DNA from 3 places in the Planococcus sp. BI3 genome. Region 1 is predicted to be linked to each of the others. Evidence: riboswitches for the same ligand, from Rfam matches in the RefSeq annotation. Region 1 holds a riboswitch; each other region holds the start of a gene.
What was found. Region 1 has a riboswitch for cobalamin ahead of cobT (nicotinate-nucleotide--dimethylbenzimidazole phosphoribosyltransferase). Riboswitches for the same ligand answer to the same signal wherever they lie in the genome.
Positions count from the first base shown of each region.

Region 2: it holds a riboswitch for cobalamin, as region 1 does, so the genes downstream of both, metE (5-methyltetrahydropteroyltriglutamate--homocysteine S-methyltransferase) here and cobT (nicotinate-nucleotide--dimethylbenzimidazole phosphoribosyltransferase) in region 1, are expected to answer to the same signal.
Region 3: it holds a riboswitch for cobalamin, as region 1 does, so the genes downstream of both, AC1MEO_RS14165 (acyl-CoA thioesterase) here and cobT (nicotinate-nucleotide--dimethylbenzimidazole phosphoribosyltransferase) in region 1, are expected to answer to the same signal.

Region 1 is NZ_CM155266.1:2,914,686-2,920,008, reverse strand. Features, by position in the region: gene AC1MEO_RS14680 (macrolide family glycosyltransferase) at 1-41, opposite strand, end outside; gene AC1MEO_RS14675 (SDR family NAD(P)-dependent oxidoreductase) at 349-1,092, opposite strand; gene cobT (nicotinate-nucleotide--dimethylbenzimidazole phosphoribosyltransferase) at 1,324-2,373, opposite strand; cobalamin riboswitch at 2,460-2,633, opposite strand; gene AC1MEO_RS14665 (hypothetical protein) at 2,772-3,182, opposite strand; gene AC1MEO_RS14660 (ArsR/SmtB family transcription factor) at 3,593-3,949, opposite strand; gene AC1MEO_RS14655 (glycine betaine ABC transporter substrate-binding protein) at 4,722-5,323, opposite strand, start outside.
Region 2 is NZ_CM155266.1:1,777,772-1,783,094, reverse strand. Features, by position in the region: gene AC1MEO_RS08990 (FMN-dependent NADH-azoreductase) at 144-779, shown strand; gene AC1MEO_RS08985 (TetR/AcrR family transcriptional regulator) at 916-1,452, shown strand; cobalamin riboswitch at 2,004-2,183, shown strand; gene metE (5-methyltetrahydropteroyltriglutamate--homocysteine S-methyltransferase) at 2,344-4,635, shown strand; gene AC1MEO_RS08975 (YjiH family protein) at 4,741-5,323, opposite strand, start outside.
Region 3 is NZ_CM155266.1:2,812,522-2,817,844, forward strand. Features, by position in the region: gene AC1MEO_RS14155 (MFS transporter) at 1-1,061, opposite strand, end outside; gene AC1MEO_RS14160 (PAS domain S-box protein) at 1,301-2,080, shown strand; cobalamin riboswitch at 2,190-2,368, shown strand; gene AC1MEO_RS14165 (acyl-CoA thioesterase) at 2,520-3,005, shown strand; gene AC1MEO_RS14170 (ribonucleoside-diphosphate reductase subunit alpha) at 3,007-5,292, shown strand; gene AC1MEO_RS14175 (ribonucleotide-diphosphate reductase subunit beta) at 5,305-5,323, shown strand, end outside.

The DNA of each region.
Region 1 (5,323 bases):
TGGCCGTGTGCAGGCAATGAAAAAAAGACGATTTTCCTCATTCAGTCCCACTCCTTTGGTTTCGTGTTCTCCAGCTTTTACGGCTCCAAAAAACGCTCCTCTTTTGGGCAGTCGGCTTCTTCATCCGGATTCCAGTTCAGTTGCGGCTTTTGGGGCAACAGCCGACGATTCATAGCGACCATGTTTTATCTTCTTACACCCACTATATACTGGGTTTTCCATGAAATCCATCAACGGTTCGGTCAATTTCCCGTAAAAAATACAAAAGGACCTTCGACACAGTCGAAGGTCTTCAAAACTCTAGAATCGAATTGCTTTAAATTAAGCTCGCGCTATTATATCTGCAGCTTATAGATCTGAAATCATTCCGCCATCCACAACGAATTGTGAACCGGTTGAATAACTTGAATCCTCAGATGCCAAGTAAATCACCAGGTTCGAAACTTCTTCCACTCGTGCACGACGGCGCAGGGGAATATCCTGTTCCAATTTCTTGATGATTTCTGCTACATCGCCTTGTTCAGCCATCGGCGATTCAATAACGCCCGGATGCACTGAATTCACTCGAATGTTGTATTGGCCAAGTTCAGCTGCTGCACCTTTTGTCATTCCGGTAACAGCATGTTTTGAAGCACTATAGGCAATCGCAGTTGGGGCACTGACCAACCCATCAACCGATGAAATATTGACGATTGAACCAACTCCGGCTTTCTTCATATAAGGAAGAACCGCTTTCATTCCCAAAAAGACACCCAGCTCGTCAATTTCGAACGTCAATCTAAAGTCCGCTTCTGTCAAATCTTCCAATAGTTTAAAGATGCCGACGCCGGCATTGTTCACCAATACCGTGACTGGTCCGAATTTTTCTTCCGTCGTTTCCAACACTTCTTTCCAGTTGTCAGCTTTTGACACATCCAGTTTCAATGCCAGTGCATTGTCCCCCAACTCGTCTGCCAGTTTTTGGGCCGCTTCTAAATTGATATCCGTGATGACGACTTTAGCCCCTTCTTCAATAAACATACGTACGTGTGAAGCACCCATTCCTTGTGCTGCACCGGTAATGAGTGCGACTTTGTTTTCCAGTTTTCCCATTATCAAAAACTCCTCTTTGAATCTATTTTTTAGTAGCGATTGATATAAGCACGCTTCTAAAAGCGCTTCCATTACTAGTCTACTCTTGATCTCTTTTTATCTCTAACAAAATGCCTCAGTTTCGAGATATTATATCGATCAAGTCTTGTAATCACCATTGTTCCCAAGAAGCGATCATTTCTTATAACTCTGGATTCACAAGAAAATCACTGTTTCGATCTTTTTCCCCCATCAAATCTCAAGGCCAACTTCCGAAAAAGTCGCCATTTCTTTCAACATGTTGCAGGCCGCTTCTACAATCGGAAAAGCTAAAGCTGCACCCGATCCTTCTCCAAGGCACATGTCCATATTCAGCATCGGCCGAATGCCCAGCAGCTCACTGGCCCTTTTGCCGCCCGGTTCAGCGCTTGCATGCGAGGCGATCAGATAGCCTTTCACTTTCGGTTCAATCAAAACAGCAAGCAGCGCCGCCACCGTGGAAATATAGCCATCCAGCACAACCGGCACCTGGTTGGCTGCCGCTCCGATCATGACACCTGCCATGCCGCCGATTTCCAAACCGCCCACTTTGGCAAGCACATCAATGGCATCACGCTTATCCGGGCGGTTAGTTTCAATCGCTTGCCTGATGACGGCTGCTTTGTGCGCGATTCCGCCGCGGCCCGTTCCTGCCCCGTTGCCGGTTATCTCTTCCGGCGGAATATTGCCCAGAACAGATAAAATGGCCGTACTTGGCGTCGTATTGCCGATGCCCATTTCGCCAGTCCCCAGCAGATTGGCGCCTTTCAGGATTTCCGCGTTTGCGATTTCTATCCCCACTTCCAGCGATCGGATAGCTTCTTCTCCTGTCATCGCAGATCCTTGTGCGATATTCCCGGCACCTTGCTTGATTTTCCGGTCGATCACTCCGGCATCGCTTGGAAATTCTCCTTTTACACCGATATCCACGGTGACAATTTTTGCGCCGGACGGCTTCGCCAATACACCGACCCCCGTTATGCCTTTTGCAATGAACATCGTCTGTGCAAACGTCACTTCTTGAGGATTGGAAGAAATCCCTTCCTCGTACACTCCATGGTCAGACGCCATCACCACAATCGCTTTTTGGTCTACTGCCGGATACAGTGCGCCATATATTCCAGCCAGCTGTACAGCCAGGTCTTCCAGCTTTCCGAGGCTATGCGGCGGCTTAATCAGGCTGTCCACCCGTTCCCGCGCCTTTTCCATCATTTCCTGATCCAATCCCTCAATACGCCGGATCGTTTGCTGTAATAAATCCATCTTTTTCTTCCCCCTTCTAAAATAAAAAGAAAAAGCCCTCAGTTTATTTGCGTTAACAAATAAACTAAAGACTTTTCCATGATCTATAAGCAGAACATAAGCAGGCAGGTCTCCTGGCTCCGGATCATCATTCTACAGGCCTTCCCAGACAAAATCCAGTGGCTTTTCCATAAAACTCCCCATTACAGTGGCGGGACCGCTGAAGATTTTCACTCCATTCCCTATTCTCCCCGAAGGGCACCTCTTACTGTTATTCAATTTATGTTTCGTTAAGCTTACACTGGATAATCTCAGCCAGTCAAGCTTGCTTTGAAGAGCGGAAAGGCAAACCCTAATGCCTAAGCCATTTTTTCTATTATGGGAATTACATAAGCCAGCAAAAGAATAGCATTCAGACGCTAATAAAGCTTTTCAGACTCCTCTTTGAAAGAGTCATTGTCCACTTTCTGTATCAACACTACCGCTCCAGTTGTTCCATCTATCATGTAACAGGGCTTGATTTCCATTAAGAACCAACAAAGTTCTCCAGGGCTGCCTGCTTGCGACATCTGCCTATAGTTCTTCACCGTTCCATCAAGAACTTCTTTGACGCTGCGCAGCTCTACATTTTTGCCGGCTTCCTGCAGCGATTCCATATAATTCATATTATTCTTCCAAAACGTTTCAGACACTCCGGCTTCCTGGCAATAAGCCATCCATTTTTCATTGGATAGCAAAATATGCCCGGTACCGTCCAATAATATTGCAAATTCATCTATTTCATTAATTGATATATTATCTTGCCTGGGCAACAAGTCCATTTTAGCCACCTATTCTTTCCCCATTTATCCAATCGTACTCCTGAACGAATTAATGGAATTCAAACGGTACAAATAATAGCAGCTTCCTATCTTCAATGTCGCACGAACATAAAACTGATGAAATTAAACAAAGATGGAATTAATGGAATCTGTATGCAGAGCAACCAAACCAATCGTGGATTCCTTTTCCACTTTGCCTCTCCATTTATTCGATTCTCGGTCTAGTAAAAAGGGGCGGATTCGAAAGATTTTCTTTTTAATAATATGAATGCTGCCCACAAAATCCAGGTGGTATAGTCTGAATAAATTAAAGCAGAATGACAACCGCTCGCCGGTGAGAAATATCAGCTCTTTTTTTCGAATAAAGCACTTGGGCATTGATAACATCTGTTGGACCAATGACAAGCATCATTTTTATTTCAGCTATTTGTTTTTTGGTTTTCCATTCCTTCTTCTTCCTCAAACTTATCGAACATCGAAATGGTATTCACCAGATGATCATTAAATATCTGTCGAGCAACTTGGAGCAAATCGCGAATCATCGGATTTTTTAACGAATAGATAACGCGGTTTCCGTCTTTGGTGCCTGAAACAATATTTTTATTCCTTAATATCATCAGCTGTTGGGAAACGGCTGACCCTTCACTCCCGACCCTGCTTTGGATCTCGTTAACACTTTTTTCTCCCTCAGATAATATTTCAAGTATTTTAATTCTTAAGGGATGGGCCAAGGCTTTAAAAAAATCAGCTTTGAACTGCTGCACTTCCAGATTCAAAACAAATCCAGCTCCTTTTCGTAAAATTATTGCGTTATTGAAAGTATCTCCCCCCCTCTAAGAACTAGGGGGAATATGGAATTATTTCCATTTCCAGATTCCTCTCCAGAAGTTTTTGAAAAAGCCGCCGAGCCATACTCTTTAAATTGCCGGTTAAAAAGAAATGCTGCCGCCTACTCTTTCTAAAACTCCTAACATCTTAATATTCAACTATTTGAATATAAAAAATATACATAATTAATTCGAATTTGTCAAATAAGTTGGATGGGATGCGGGTCGCAAAACCGAACAAAATTCGACGTTCAATCGCATCAAACGTCCTATGCCCATCTTTTGCAAATGTAGGTCCAGTACCATTATTTCCCCTTACGGAAGTAACAGTACCGCTAGAGATTCACACTCCATTCCCTACTCTTAAGGCAGGGCACCTCTAACTTTGAGCCATTTAGTACCGCATTGGCATTGCCGTAAAAGCAGGGATCTTGCAAATAAAAATAAAGCAGCCTGAGTTCGTTTGAATATCGAACAAAAGCTGCTCCAGAAAGGACCATTTACCCAAGTAGATACAACAAGAATTTTTTCGGGATAAATAGAGATCTATTCTCCCTAAACATTTGGAAACTTTTTTCAGCGGGGTCTGCAGTCTTGTTATTGGCCGGTTGTTGCAGATCCCGAGCAGGAGGAAAGGATAACCAGAAACAAATAAAACCCCGAATGGCGACACTTATTAAGTGCCTGCCATTCGGGGTTCATTCCCTGCTATAAGAATTACTTATTCAGCCGGTGTTAAATCTTCGATCGAATCGATGTCCATATAAGCTGGAACAACAAATCCGATTTTAGCGCCTTCAAGGTTAACCCCAAGATCGACTACACTGTCGCCATAGGTTTCAAACTGAGTAGCGTGAGTTCCAGGCAACCATGCAGCTACCATTCCATCTGCTTGGCCTTCAGAAACAGCCTGCCACATCACTGCGTTATCAAGTGGCGTCAATGTCACGTCAAAACCTTGGTCTTCCAAGACTTTTCCGACAATGTTCGTTGAAACGACTTCTGTATCCCATTCCACGTAAGCCAACTCAATTTCTGTGCCGTCCACTGCTTCTGTACCGGCTGTCCATTCAGCAACTTTATCACCGTTTTCTTCTATCCACGCTGTTGTAACTTCTTCAACATCCGCGCCTTCTGAAATTTCCAGCATGATGCTTTCAATATCAGCAGACTCCCATTGGAACTGGTCAAGAATGGCATAAGCTTCAGGTTTTTCTTCTTCTAACCCTTCACGTACCATTGTGTTGATCGTTTCAGCATCGCCGAATACACCATTAGGATCTTCAAGGTATTTCAAATCATACTTCTGGAACTTCCAATGCG
Region 2 (5,323 bases), 1.1 Mb from region 1:
TTATTCATTTTTTCATCAATACCAACTGAATGTTGGATTTCCGACAATACGGCTAACCTGTTGGTTTGTTCAGATCGCTAGGCGTTCTATACTAAGTTGGACAACAAGTGTTGTAAATCTAACAAGATAAGAGGGAATTACTCATGAACAAAGTGTTATTCATTACCGCAAATCCGAATGACGAAAATCATTCGTATAGTATGGCCGCAGGAAAGGCATTCATTGAAACCTATCAAGAAGCAAACGCAACCGATGAAGTTGTAACGATTGATTTATTTCAGGAGCATGTTCCGCAGTTGGATGCAGATGTGTTTAGCGGCTGGGGGAAACTTCGCGCGGGGCAGCCGGTGGACGCTCTTTCAGCGGAAGAACTGACGAAAGTAGGGCGCCTGGATGAGATTCTGGAGCAATTTATGGCAGCCGATAAGATGATTTTCGTCACGCCGATGTGGAACTTCTCTTTCCCAGCAGTGGTGAAATCCTACATTGATGCTGTAGCTGTCCCTGGAAAAACGTTTAGATATACGGCAACTGGCGCCGTAGGCTTACTTCAAGATAAAAAAGTGTTCCACATTCAAGCTCGTGGCGATTTTTATTCAACAGGCCATTTGGCAGAGGAAGAACTGGGAGATCGGTATTTAAAATTCATCATGAGCTTCATGGGAATTACGGAATACGAAGGCTTATTTATCGAAGGACAGGCGAAAATGCCAGCGAAAGCTGCTGAAATCAAAACAACAGGGATTGAGCGCGCCAAAACGGCCGCAATGAGTTTCTAATCGATTGGAGTTTATCAAGGCAATTCCCGGCGCAGTTTACAGAGCCGTGAATTGCCTGTTTTTTCTGCTATACTGAAAACATTCTTTAAATCCAACAACTGTTGAAAAAGTAATGTTTTGAGAAAGGTGGAGACACATGAAAAAGCAAGACCCTCGGATTCGAAGGACCCGACAAAAGATTATCAATGGTTTTATGGAACTGATTAAACATAAAGAATTCAGTGACATCACCATTGCCGATATTACGCAACAAGCCGAAATTAACCGATCCACGTTTTACTACCATTTTCTGGATAAGTACGATTTGATCGATGCGATTCAAAGTGAAGTGCTGACAAGGGAATTTTTCAAAGAAGTCGCGTTGCAGGAAGTCATGAATGAGCAAACCATCAGACTGTCGCTGGAAGCCATTAAGAGGTCCCGAACCGATTTAGCCCGTCATTGTCAACGTGCCTACGAAGAATTCAAACCGAAAATGGATCATGAGGTAAAACAGCGCTTGACGGAAACCCTGCAAACATTGCTGGATAAGGAACGGGGAGTAAAAGAGGAACACGGGACGCTTGCCACGTTTTGGAGCTGGGGAATTTATGGTGTTGCGATGGCCTATGTAGAGGAGAAGGAAACCTTACAAACCTCGGTCGAACGGTTGACCAAAATCATTTTAAGCTAGTAGATAAAAAACTTTCTATCTATTTTGTATGCTTGCTATCTTCAATTCAATTTCTTTTTGGATTTTCAAACAGTCCTCGTCCTCTTTATAATCAGTTTACATATCATACTGTTATCGGAAGTTGCCATGAAACAACTCACTATATTGCGAAACCCAGCGAGCTTATTGTGCAAGGGCTATTGGATGCTTTAAATCTTACAAAAAGATGATTATTTACTAACTGAATAATCAGTCTTTTAATTATGTTTTTTGATTAAAGCGGAGTATGATAAAGGTAAAAGGAGGAGGAGTCTAAATGGAACCTACTTTCGGTCTTGTGCCCATGCTCATCCTTTCGGCCATTGTCATCGTGCTCATCATGTCCTATTTCATTTTCCATCGCTGGGCAAAATGAGTACATGAACGCAAAAAGCCGCATGCTGCTATGCGGCTTTTTGTGTGATATTTTTGGTTGACCATCCTTTTCGCAAGAGCTTTTAACAACAAAGCCTATCCGTTTTATCGGAAAACTCTATATTTTCTGTCGTTGGTATGCTATAGTTGTCAGAATTACATAACGTGTAAGAGTTGGTGCCAAGCTTAGCCTTGGCTTAAAAGGGAAGAACGGTGAAAATCCGTCGCTGTCCCGCAACTGTAAATCGGAGCGATTCACAAAAACCACTGTCTCAGACGGGAAGGTGTGATGAGCGTTGAAGATGAGCCAGGAGACCTGCCAATTTCTAGTGCGCGCCAAATACCTACGTGGAAATAGGTGGTGACATTCATTTTGCGACAGCAAGTTTTTGCATGCTTTTTAAGCGTCTATTGAACTTGAATGTTAAGCCATTTCCCATACGCGGAGATGGCTTTTTTGTATTTGGCATCTTGTAAATTCTAAAGGAGGAATAGCGGATGAAAACAGTGAGTACAGTCGTAGGTTACCCGTATATCGGAGAGAATCGGGAATGGAAGCGCAGTTTGGAATCGTTTTGGAAAGATGCATTGCCACAAGAGCAATTCCTCGCAGAAATGAAAGCCATTCGCCTGAACAATCTGAAGCGGCAGCAATCGCTTGGATTGGAGTTGTTGACTGTCGGGGATTTCACTCTTTATGACCGCATGCTCGATCACGCCGTCATGTTCGGCTTAGTGCCGACCCGCTATAAATGGACAGGCGATACGGTTGATCTGGAGACGTATTATGCGATGGCCCGCGGAGCGGATGCAGTGGTGGCATGTGAAATGACCAAATGGTTCAATACGAATTACCATTACATCGTTCCTGAATACGAAGGACAGCTTCTTGAGCTGACGCGCAATCACCTGGTGGACTATTTCAGTGAAGCGAAAGAAGAGTTGGGGGTCATCACAAAGCCGACGCTGATTGGGCCATTTACCTTCTTCCAGCTGGTGAAAGGATATGATGCCAAATCGAAAGCCATGTTCCTGCTGCAGCTGTTGCCGCTGTACGCGAAAGTACTTCAGCAGCTCGTCGATGCGGGAGCGGAGTGGATTCAACTGGAAGAGCCTGCATTAACGCTGTCCTTGAATGAAGAAGACATCAAGTTGGTCAAGGAAATCTACACTCAATTGGCGGACGATGTACCGGCTGCGAAAATTATGCTGCAAACCTATTTTGAAGCGCTATCGGCATATGAAGAACTGGCGCAATTGCCTGTAGCGGGAATCGGCCTTGATTTTGTTCAGGGAGCCGAAGAGAATATGGCTGCGATCCGCACCTACGGTTTTCCAAAAAATAAAGTACTGGGAATCGGTGCCGTGAACGGCCGGGATATCTGGCGCGCGAACTTAGCGGAAAAAGCAGTGAATCTTCAAGCCATCTTATCCATCAGCGAGGCAACAGAAGCCTGGATTCAATCCTCCTGCAGCCTTCAGCATGTGCCGGTGACAACGAAACAAGAAACAGCTTTGCCGCCTGTCTTGCAGGATGCGCTGTCATTTGCGGATGAAAAAATTGGGGAACTGACGCAGCTGACCACTTATGTGCGTGAAGGGACATGGTCAGGCAATAAGAACGTATCTGAAAGCATACGTGCGATTGAAGCGTTGGCACGCCACAAAGTTAGAGAAAACACGCAGGTGAAAGAACTTGTCGCGCAAGTGAAACCAGAACATTTTGCACGCCCGATCGCTTTCAACGAACGTCTGGAATTGCAGCAGGAAGCTCTCGAACTGCCGATTTTTCCGACGACGACAATCGGCAGCTTTCCGCAATCGGCTGAAGTCAAGCGGACACGGAGTGCTTGGCGCAAAAAGGAAATCACGGATTCGGCGTATGCGGAATTTGTGAAAAAGGAAACCGCACGCTGGATTGGACTTCAAGATGAAATCGGCTTGGATGTGCTGGTCCATGGGGAATTTGAGCGGACAGACATGGTGGAGTATTTCGGCGAGAAATTGACGGGCTTTGCCTTTACCCAAAAAGCTTGGGTGGTTTCTTACGGCTCGCGTTGTGTGAAGCCCCCGATCATTTACGGCGATGTTGAATGGACTGCCCCGATGACCGTCAAGGAAGTGGTGGAGGCGCAGCAATTGACTTCGAAATACGTGAAAGGAATGCTGACAGGGCCGGTGACGATTTTGAATTGGTCATTTGTTCGGGACGACATTTCACGTGAACAAACAGCCAATCAGATTGCGCTGGCATTGAGAGAAGAAATTGATGTTCTTGAAAAAGCCGGCATCCAAATTATCCAGGTGGACGAACCGGCATTGCGTGAAGGCTTGCCGCTCCGCAAAGAAAACTGGAAGGAATATTTGGACTGGGCCGTGAATGCCTTTAAATTGGCGACATCAGGTGTGGCGAATGAAACGCAGATCCACACCCACATGTGCTATTGCGAGTTCAATGATTTCATTGAGCCGATCCGCGCCCTTGATGCGGACGTCATTTCAATCGAGACCTCAAGAAGCCACGGAGAACTGATTGAATCGCTCAAAAAGAATCCATATGAACTGGGTGTTGGCCTCGGTGTCTATGACATTCATAGCCCGCGAGTCCCAAGCGTGGAGGAAATGCAGGCGATTTTAACAGACAGTTTAGCGGTGATCTCCAAAGAACAATTTTGGGTCAATCCGGATTGTGGCTTGAAAACCAGACAGGAAGCAGAAACGGTGGCTTCGCTGAAAAACATGGTAACAGCGGCCCGGAAATTACGGCAGATCCAGCACCAGGCTGTTTAACATAATTTTATGCGCGTCCAGGGACGAGTCGATCCTGGACGCGCATTTTCTATGGGCTAATCGTAAGAAAAAATCCACTCCCAATCGGAAGTGGATTTTTCATTTCTATACAAATAGATGGCCGAACAACACAAGAATCGGCAAGGTGATGATGGTGCGCAACACGAAGATCACGGCCAGTTCCCAGAATTTCACCGGGATGTTTGAGCGCAGGATCAGGATGCCGATTTCGGACATATAGATGATTTGCGTCAAGGACACACCCGCCAGAACAAAACGTGTCAACTCGCTTTCAATGCCGCTGCCGAGAACAGCCGGCAGGAACATATCCGCGAATCCGACAAGGAAAGTCGGGGCAGCTTCAGCAGCTTCCGGCAATCCCATCAATGTCAGGACGGGAATCAGCGGATAGGAAATGATTCGGAAAAACGGCGTGTATTCTGCAACGATCAAAGCGATTGTACCAAGGGCCATAACCAGTGGAATCAATGCCAGCCAGATATCGAGCACGGTCTCAATCCCGACCTGCGCCAATTTTTTCGGGCTTGCAGCGCCATTCGCTTTGCGGCGGGCTTCGTCAAATCCCCATTTGAAAAGGGATGCGCCTTCAGGGATGGTGTCATCGATTTGTTTGCCTACTGGAGCATAGTATGTATCTTTTTTACGCGACAGCGGCGGAATGCGCGGC
Region 3 (5,323 bases), 100 kb from region 1:
CCAATGTGTTTCCGTCCGAAATAATTGGGCCAGACGACCGCCATGACGATGCGTTCAATCCCCATGCTGACGCCCCAAACCAGACCGAACACGATGGCGGCGGCGAGGAAATCAGCTTTCTGCAGGAGAAATAAAGACAGCAATTCACCTATAAAAACGAGTGTCAGCATATACTGCACCTTTACCTTTTCCAGCAGGAGGCCGGTGATGAACGTGACCGGCAATCCGATCAATGCCGTTAAGCTTAAAATCCCAGCTGCGGTTTCAAGCGATAAGGACTTTTCGGAAAAGATGGACACCAAGTGGAAGGTCAAGCCGGTGTTGACGATCCCCGGAATGGCCGCACAGAGCAACAGGAGCCAGAAGGCACGGGTTTTTGAAGCTTCTTTCACCGTCCAGCTAACTTCTTCGATGGGTTTTATTTTGGACTCTTTCTTATATGCATCGCCGTTGTCCGGCAATAAACCCATTTCTTCGGGCGAATTTTGAATGAGGAAAAGGGCAAGCGGCGTAAAGCAGACAATGATGAGGACCCCTAAAATCAGCCACGAACTGCGCCAGCCGAATGCCTCGATCAGCCAAACGTTCAGCAGTGGAAAAGCGGCGGAACTGACCAAGCCGCCGATTGCGGCGATGCTGATGGCGCGGCCTCTTTTTTTGACAAACCATTGAGGGATGAGGGAGCTTGAGATAAGTGCCATGGAACCTTGTCCAAGCAGTCGAATAAAAAAGAAGCCGATGAACAGCATGACCAAGCTTGTCACGAAGCTGTTGAAGAAGCAAGCGACTGCCAGGGCGATGGAAACGGCAACCGCCATTTTCCGCGAACCATTTCGGTCGATCAGGCGTCCGACAAAAAACAGCAGAAAGCCTGCTGTTAATGTGGCTGCCGAGTAGATGCCGGAAACGGTCGAACGGCTCCAGCCGAATTCTTCTATATAATAGTCGATAAAGATGGAATTGGAATAGGTTTGTCCGGGACCAGAGAAAAATTGGGACAAGGCCGCTATCGCGATAATGACCCAGCCGTAGTGAAAAGCATTTCCTGTTAATTGTTTCATCTTGCATCTCCATTAAGCTATAACCTTAGGTTAGTGTATTTCCAAAAAAACAACAAAAAATAGTTCAAATCACAATTTCTTATCATAGCATAATTTTTTGGGTATACAAGACTTGAAACAAAACTGTAAATAATAGAATGATTCAGATATTTCTGAGGAGGACCAGACGCTGAAAGTTTTACTGAAAAAGTGTAAAATGAGGGGAAAGGCAGTTTCGTAGCCAAAAGGAGTGAAAGAAAATGCCAACTGCAACATCAGTCACACAATTGAGCATACTAGAAAAAGAACGAATATATCAGCAGATAGCGGAGTATTCGAATGAGACGACGATTATTCATTCAAATCAGAAAGTCTTGTATATAAATCAGCCAGGAGCAGAATTTCTCAAAGCTGAACAAGCAGCTCTTATTGGTGCGAATGTCGTGGATGTTTTTACTGAAGACTATAAAGAACTGATCACGGAACGCATCCGCACAGGCATGGAAGACCGCACCATCGGAGGATTGATGGAGACGAAAGTAAAACGCTTTAATGGGACTGAAGCAGATGTCGAATTATATTGCTATCCGGTTCAATACGGGGAGACGGTCGCAATCCAGTCGATTATCCGTGATATTAGCGAACAGAAACAAACAGAACGCGACCTGCTGCAATTGAAAAACGAAATATCAACACCCATCGTTCCGATTATTGACGGATTGGCTGTATTGCCGCTTGTAGGGTCGGTCGATGGAGACCGAAGCAATCGGCTGCTCGACATCATTCCGCAAAAAGTTCAAGGGGAGAGCCTGAATTGCCTCATCGTCGACGTATCCGGCATCTACAACATCGACAATGTCGTAGCGGAATTTCTATACAAAATCGATCACATCATGCGCCTGCTCGGCATTCAACTGATTTTCACGGGAATCCGTCCGGAATTGGCTTTGAAAGCAATTGAAGCACGTGTGGACTTCAGCCAATTGACGACCATGGGAACGGTGAAACAGGCGCTCAAACGGTATTTGACCATCAAATAAAACCTTCACTTAACCAGAGGCTTGAGAAATTTCTTGTCAAAGCGCTGAAAGTGATTTATAGTTTATGAATACAAGATTTAGTGATTTTCTAAAATTATTCACTATATATAGTAGAACCAATAACGAAGGTGCCTGAAAAGGCTTAATAGGGAATCCGGTGGAATGCCGGAGCTGTTCCCGCAACTGTAAGTGCTGACGAACTATCGCAATCCACTGTCCAATGGACGGGAAGGAGATAGCAGAGGATGACGCACAAGCCAGGAGACCTGCCTTCGTTATAGTTTATGATCTTCTCCGGGAGCTGAGAGGGATAACGAAGGTATTATGCGTGGAACAGCTGTTTTCTGCTGCTTCCATCCGATATTCTGCGTATCTAACCCCATCCTCCCTGAGAGGATGGGATTTTTTCTTGTACACAAAGATGGAGGATTGATTGCAGATGACAAAACCATTAGCAGCAGGCGTAGCAAGAACCATCCAGACAAGGCTGGTGCTGCCGCCAGACACCAATCATATGGGCACCATTTTCGGCGGCACCGTATTGGCATACATAGATGAGATTGCCGCGATCACAGCCATGAGGCATAGCGGAAAAGCGGTGGTCACGGCATCAATCGACACCGTGAATTTCCTGTCTTCTGCAAAAGTGGGGGACATTCTCATTTTAGAAGGGGTCGTCATTTCAACAGGCCGAACATCGATGGAAGTGTATGTCAAAGCTGAATGCCAGCATATTGAAACCGGTGATAAAAGTTTAACGACTACGGCTATCCTGACGATGGTGGCAGTCGACAGCGAAGGCAAGCCGACGCCAGTAACCGGAGTAATTCCGGAAACGCCAGCCGAAGAAAAACTATTCAAAAGCGCACAGGAACGGAAACAGCGCCGCATGAAAGTGAACGAATACGCAAAGGAGTTGTGCTGATATGAATCTGAAAATCGAAGAAACAGAAATAAATGCAGTGGAAAGAGCGTTGCAACGCGCAACAGAAGTATACGGACTGGATACACGGGAACTGCTGGAACGGGCGGCGAAATTGGCAGGACAGGCAAAAGGAGAACAATCCCTGCTGTATGCGCTGAACCGCATCACCATGGATGAGCCGGATTGGACGTATGTGGCAGCTGAATTGTATGCCGGCGACTTGTATGGAAAAGCTGCAGACAGCCGGAACTTTTCCGCTTCAGAGAAATACGGTGATTTCTATGGCCTTATTAACGAACTTACAAGCATCGGCATTTATTCAGGAGAGCTTTTGGCTGCTTATTCGAAAGAAGAAATCGCTGAACTGGGCACTGAAATCGATCCGGAGCGGGATCTGCTGTTCAATTACATTGGCTTGTTCCTGCTGGCAGACCGCTATTTGGCGAAAGATTATGAAGGGCGCTTGTTCGAACTTCCGCAGGAGCGTTTCCTGGTCATCGCGATGACCTTGATGCAAAACGAGCCGAAAGAGCAGCGGCTGGAACTGGTCAAAGAAGCATACTGGGCCATGAGCCATCTGTATATGACAGTGGCGACACCGACCTTGTCGAATGCCGGCAAGAGCTTCGGCCAATTGTCGTCCTGCTTTATCGATACCGTTGATGATTCATTGGACGGCATTTATTTGAACAACTGGGACATTGCCCGCCTCAGCAAAGACGGGGGCGGCATCGGAATCTATTACGGAAAAGTGCGGGCGTTGGGCTCGGATATCAAAAAGTTCAAGGGCAATTCATCAGGCGTCGTGCCATGGATCCGCCTGGTCAATGATACGGCGGTCAGCGTCGATCAGCTGGGCCAGCGCCAAGGCGCAGTAGCGATTTACCTGGATGTTTTCCATAAAGACATCATGAATGGATTTCTGGACCTGAAGACTAATAATGGCGATGAACGCCGCAAAGCGCATGATATTTTCACCGGCGTGTCGATCCCGGATCTGTTCATGGAACGGCTGCAGGAAAAAGACGAAACAGGCCGCAGCATCGGTGAATGGCATACCTTCTGTCCGCACCAGATCAAGCAGGTGATGGGCTGGAAAGACGAAAACGGCAACGCGCTCGGGCTTGAAGATTTTTACGATGAAACCGATGAGAAATACTTCAGCGACAAATACCAGGAAGCTGTGGATCACCCACTATTGCCGCGCAAAACTTACCGGGCGATGGAGATTATGGCGCGCATCATGGTGTCGCAGCTCGAAACCGGCACGCCGTATATGTTCTACCGGGACGAAGTGAACCGCCAAAACCCGAACAAGCACACCAGAGGAAGAGGGCTGACGTCGATTTACTGTAGTAATTTGTGCACGGAAATTATGCAAAACATGTCAGCTACCACCATCATGAAAGAATACACCGATGAAGACGGCAACCTTGTCATGGTCCGCAAGCCGGGCGATTTTGTTGTCTGCAACCTGTCATCCATCAACTTGCCAAGAGCGTTCAAAGCCGACGTGCTGGAGCGGGTGATACGGGTCCAGGTGCGTATGCTGGATAACGTCATCGACTTGAATACCATTTCCGTCGGGCAGGCCGATGCGACCAATAAAAAATATCGTGGGGTGGGCGTTGGAACTTTCGGTTGGCACCACCTCCTGGCGCTTGAAGGCATCCATTGGGAAACCGAGCAGGCTGTGGAATTTGCGGATTCGCTATACGAGGAAATCGCTTATCAGACCATCCGCGCTTCGATGCAGCTGGCCGAAGAAAAAGGAGCCTTCAGCAAATTTACAGGTTCTGAATGGCAGACCGGCGAGTATTTTGAACGCCGCAACTACAGCGGTGAACGCTGGGAGCAATTGCAGCAGGAAGTGGCCACAAACGGTGTCCGAAACGGCTGGATGATGGCCGTCGCGCCGAACTCGTCTACTGCCAAAATCGGCGGTTCAACAGATGGCATCGATCCCCTTTACGCTGTTGAATACGCGGAAGAGAAAAAGAATTTCAAGTTCAAGGTGACGGCGCCTGATTTGGACCACAACACATACGATTATTACCGCCGTGCACGACACGTGCTGGACCAGAAATGGAGTATCCGCCAAAACGCAGCGCGGCAGCGGCATATCGACCAGTCCATCAGCTTTAACTTTTATGTGCCGCATACCATCAAAGCGAAAGAATTGCTGGAGCTTCATCTGGAAGCGTGGAAGCAGCACCTGAAAACGACCTATTACGTCCGCAGCACGTCACAGGCGGAAATTGAAGAATGCGAAGCGTGCCAAAGCTAAAGGAGGATTCCGATGACTATACACGAACCGT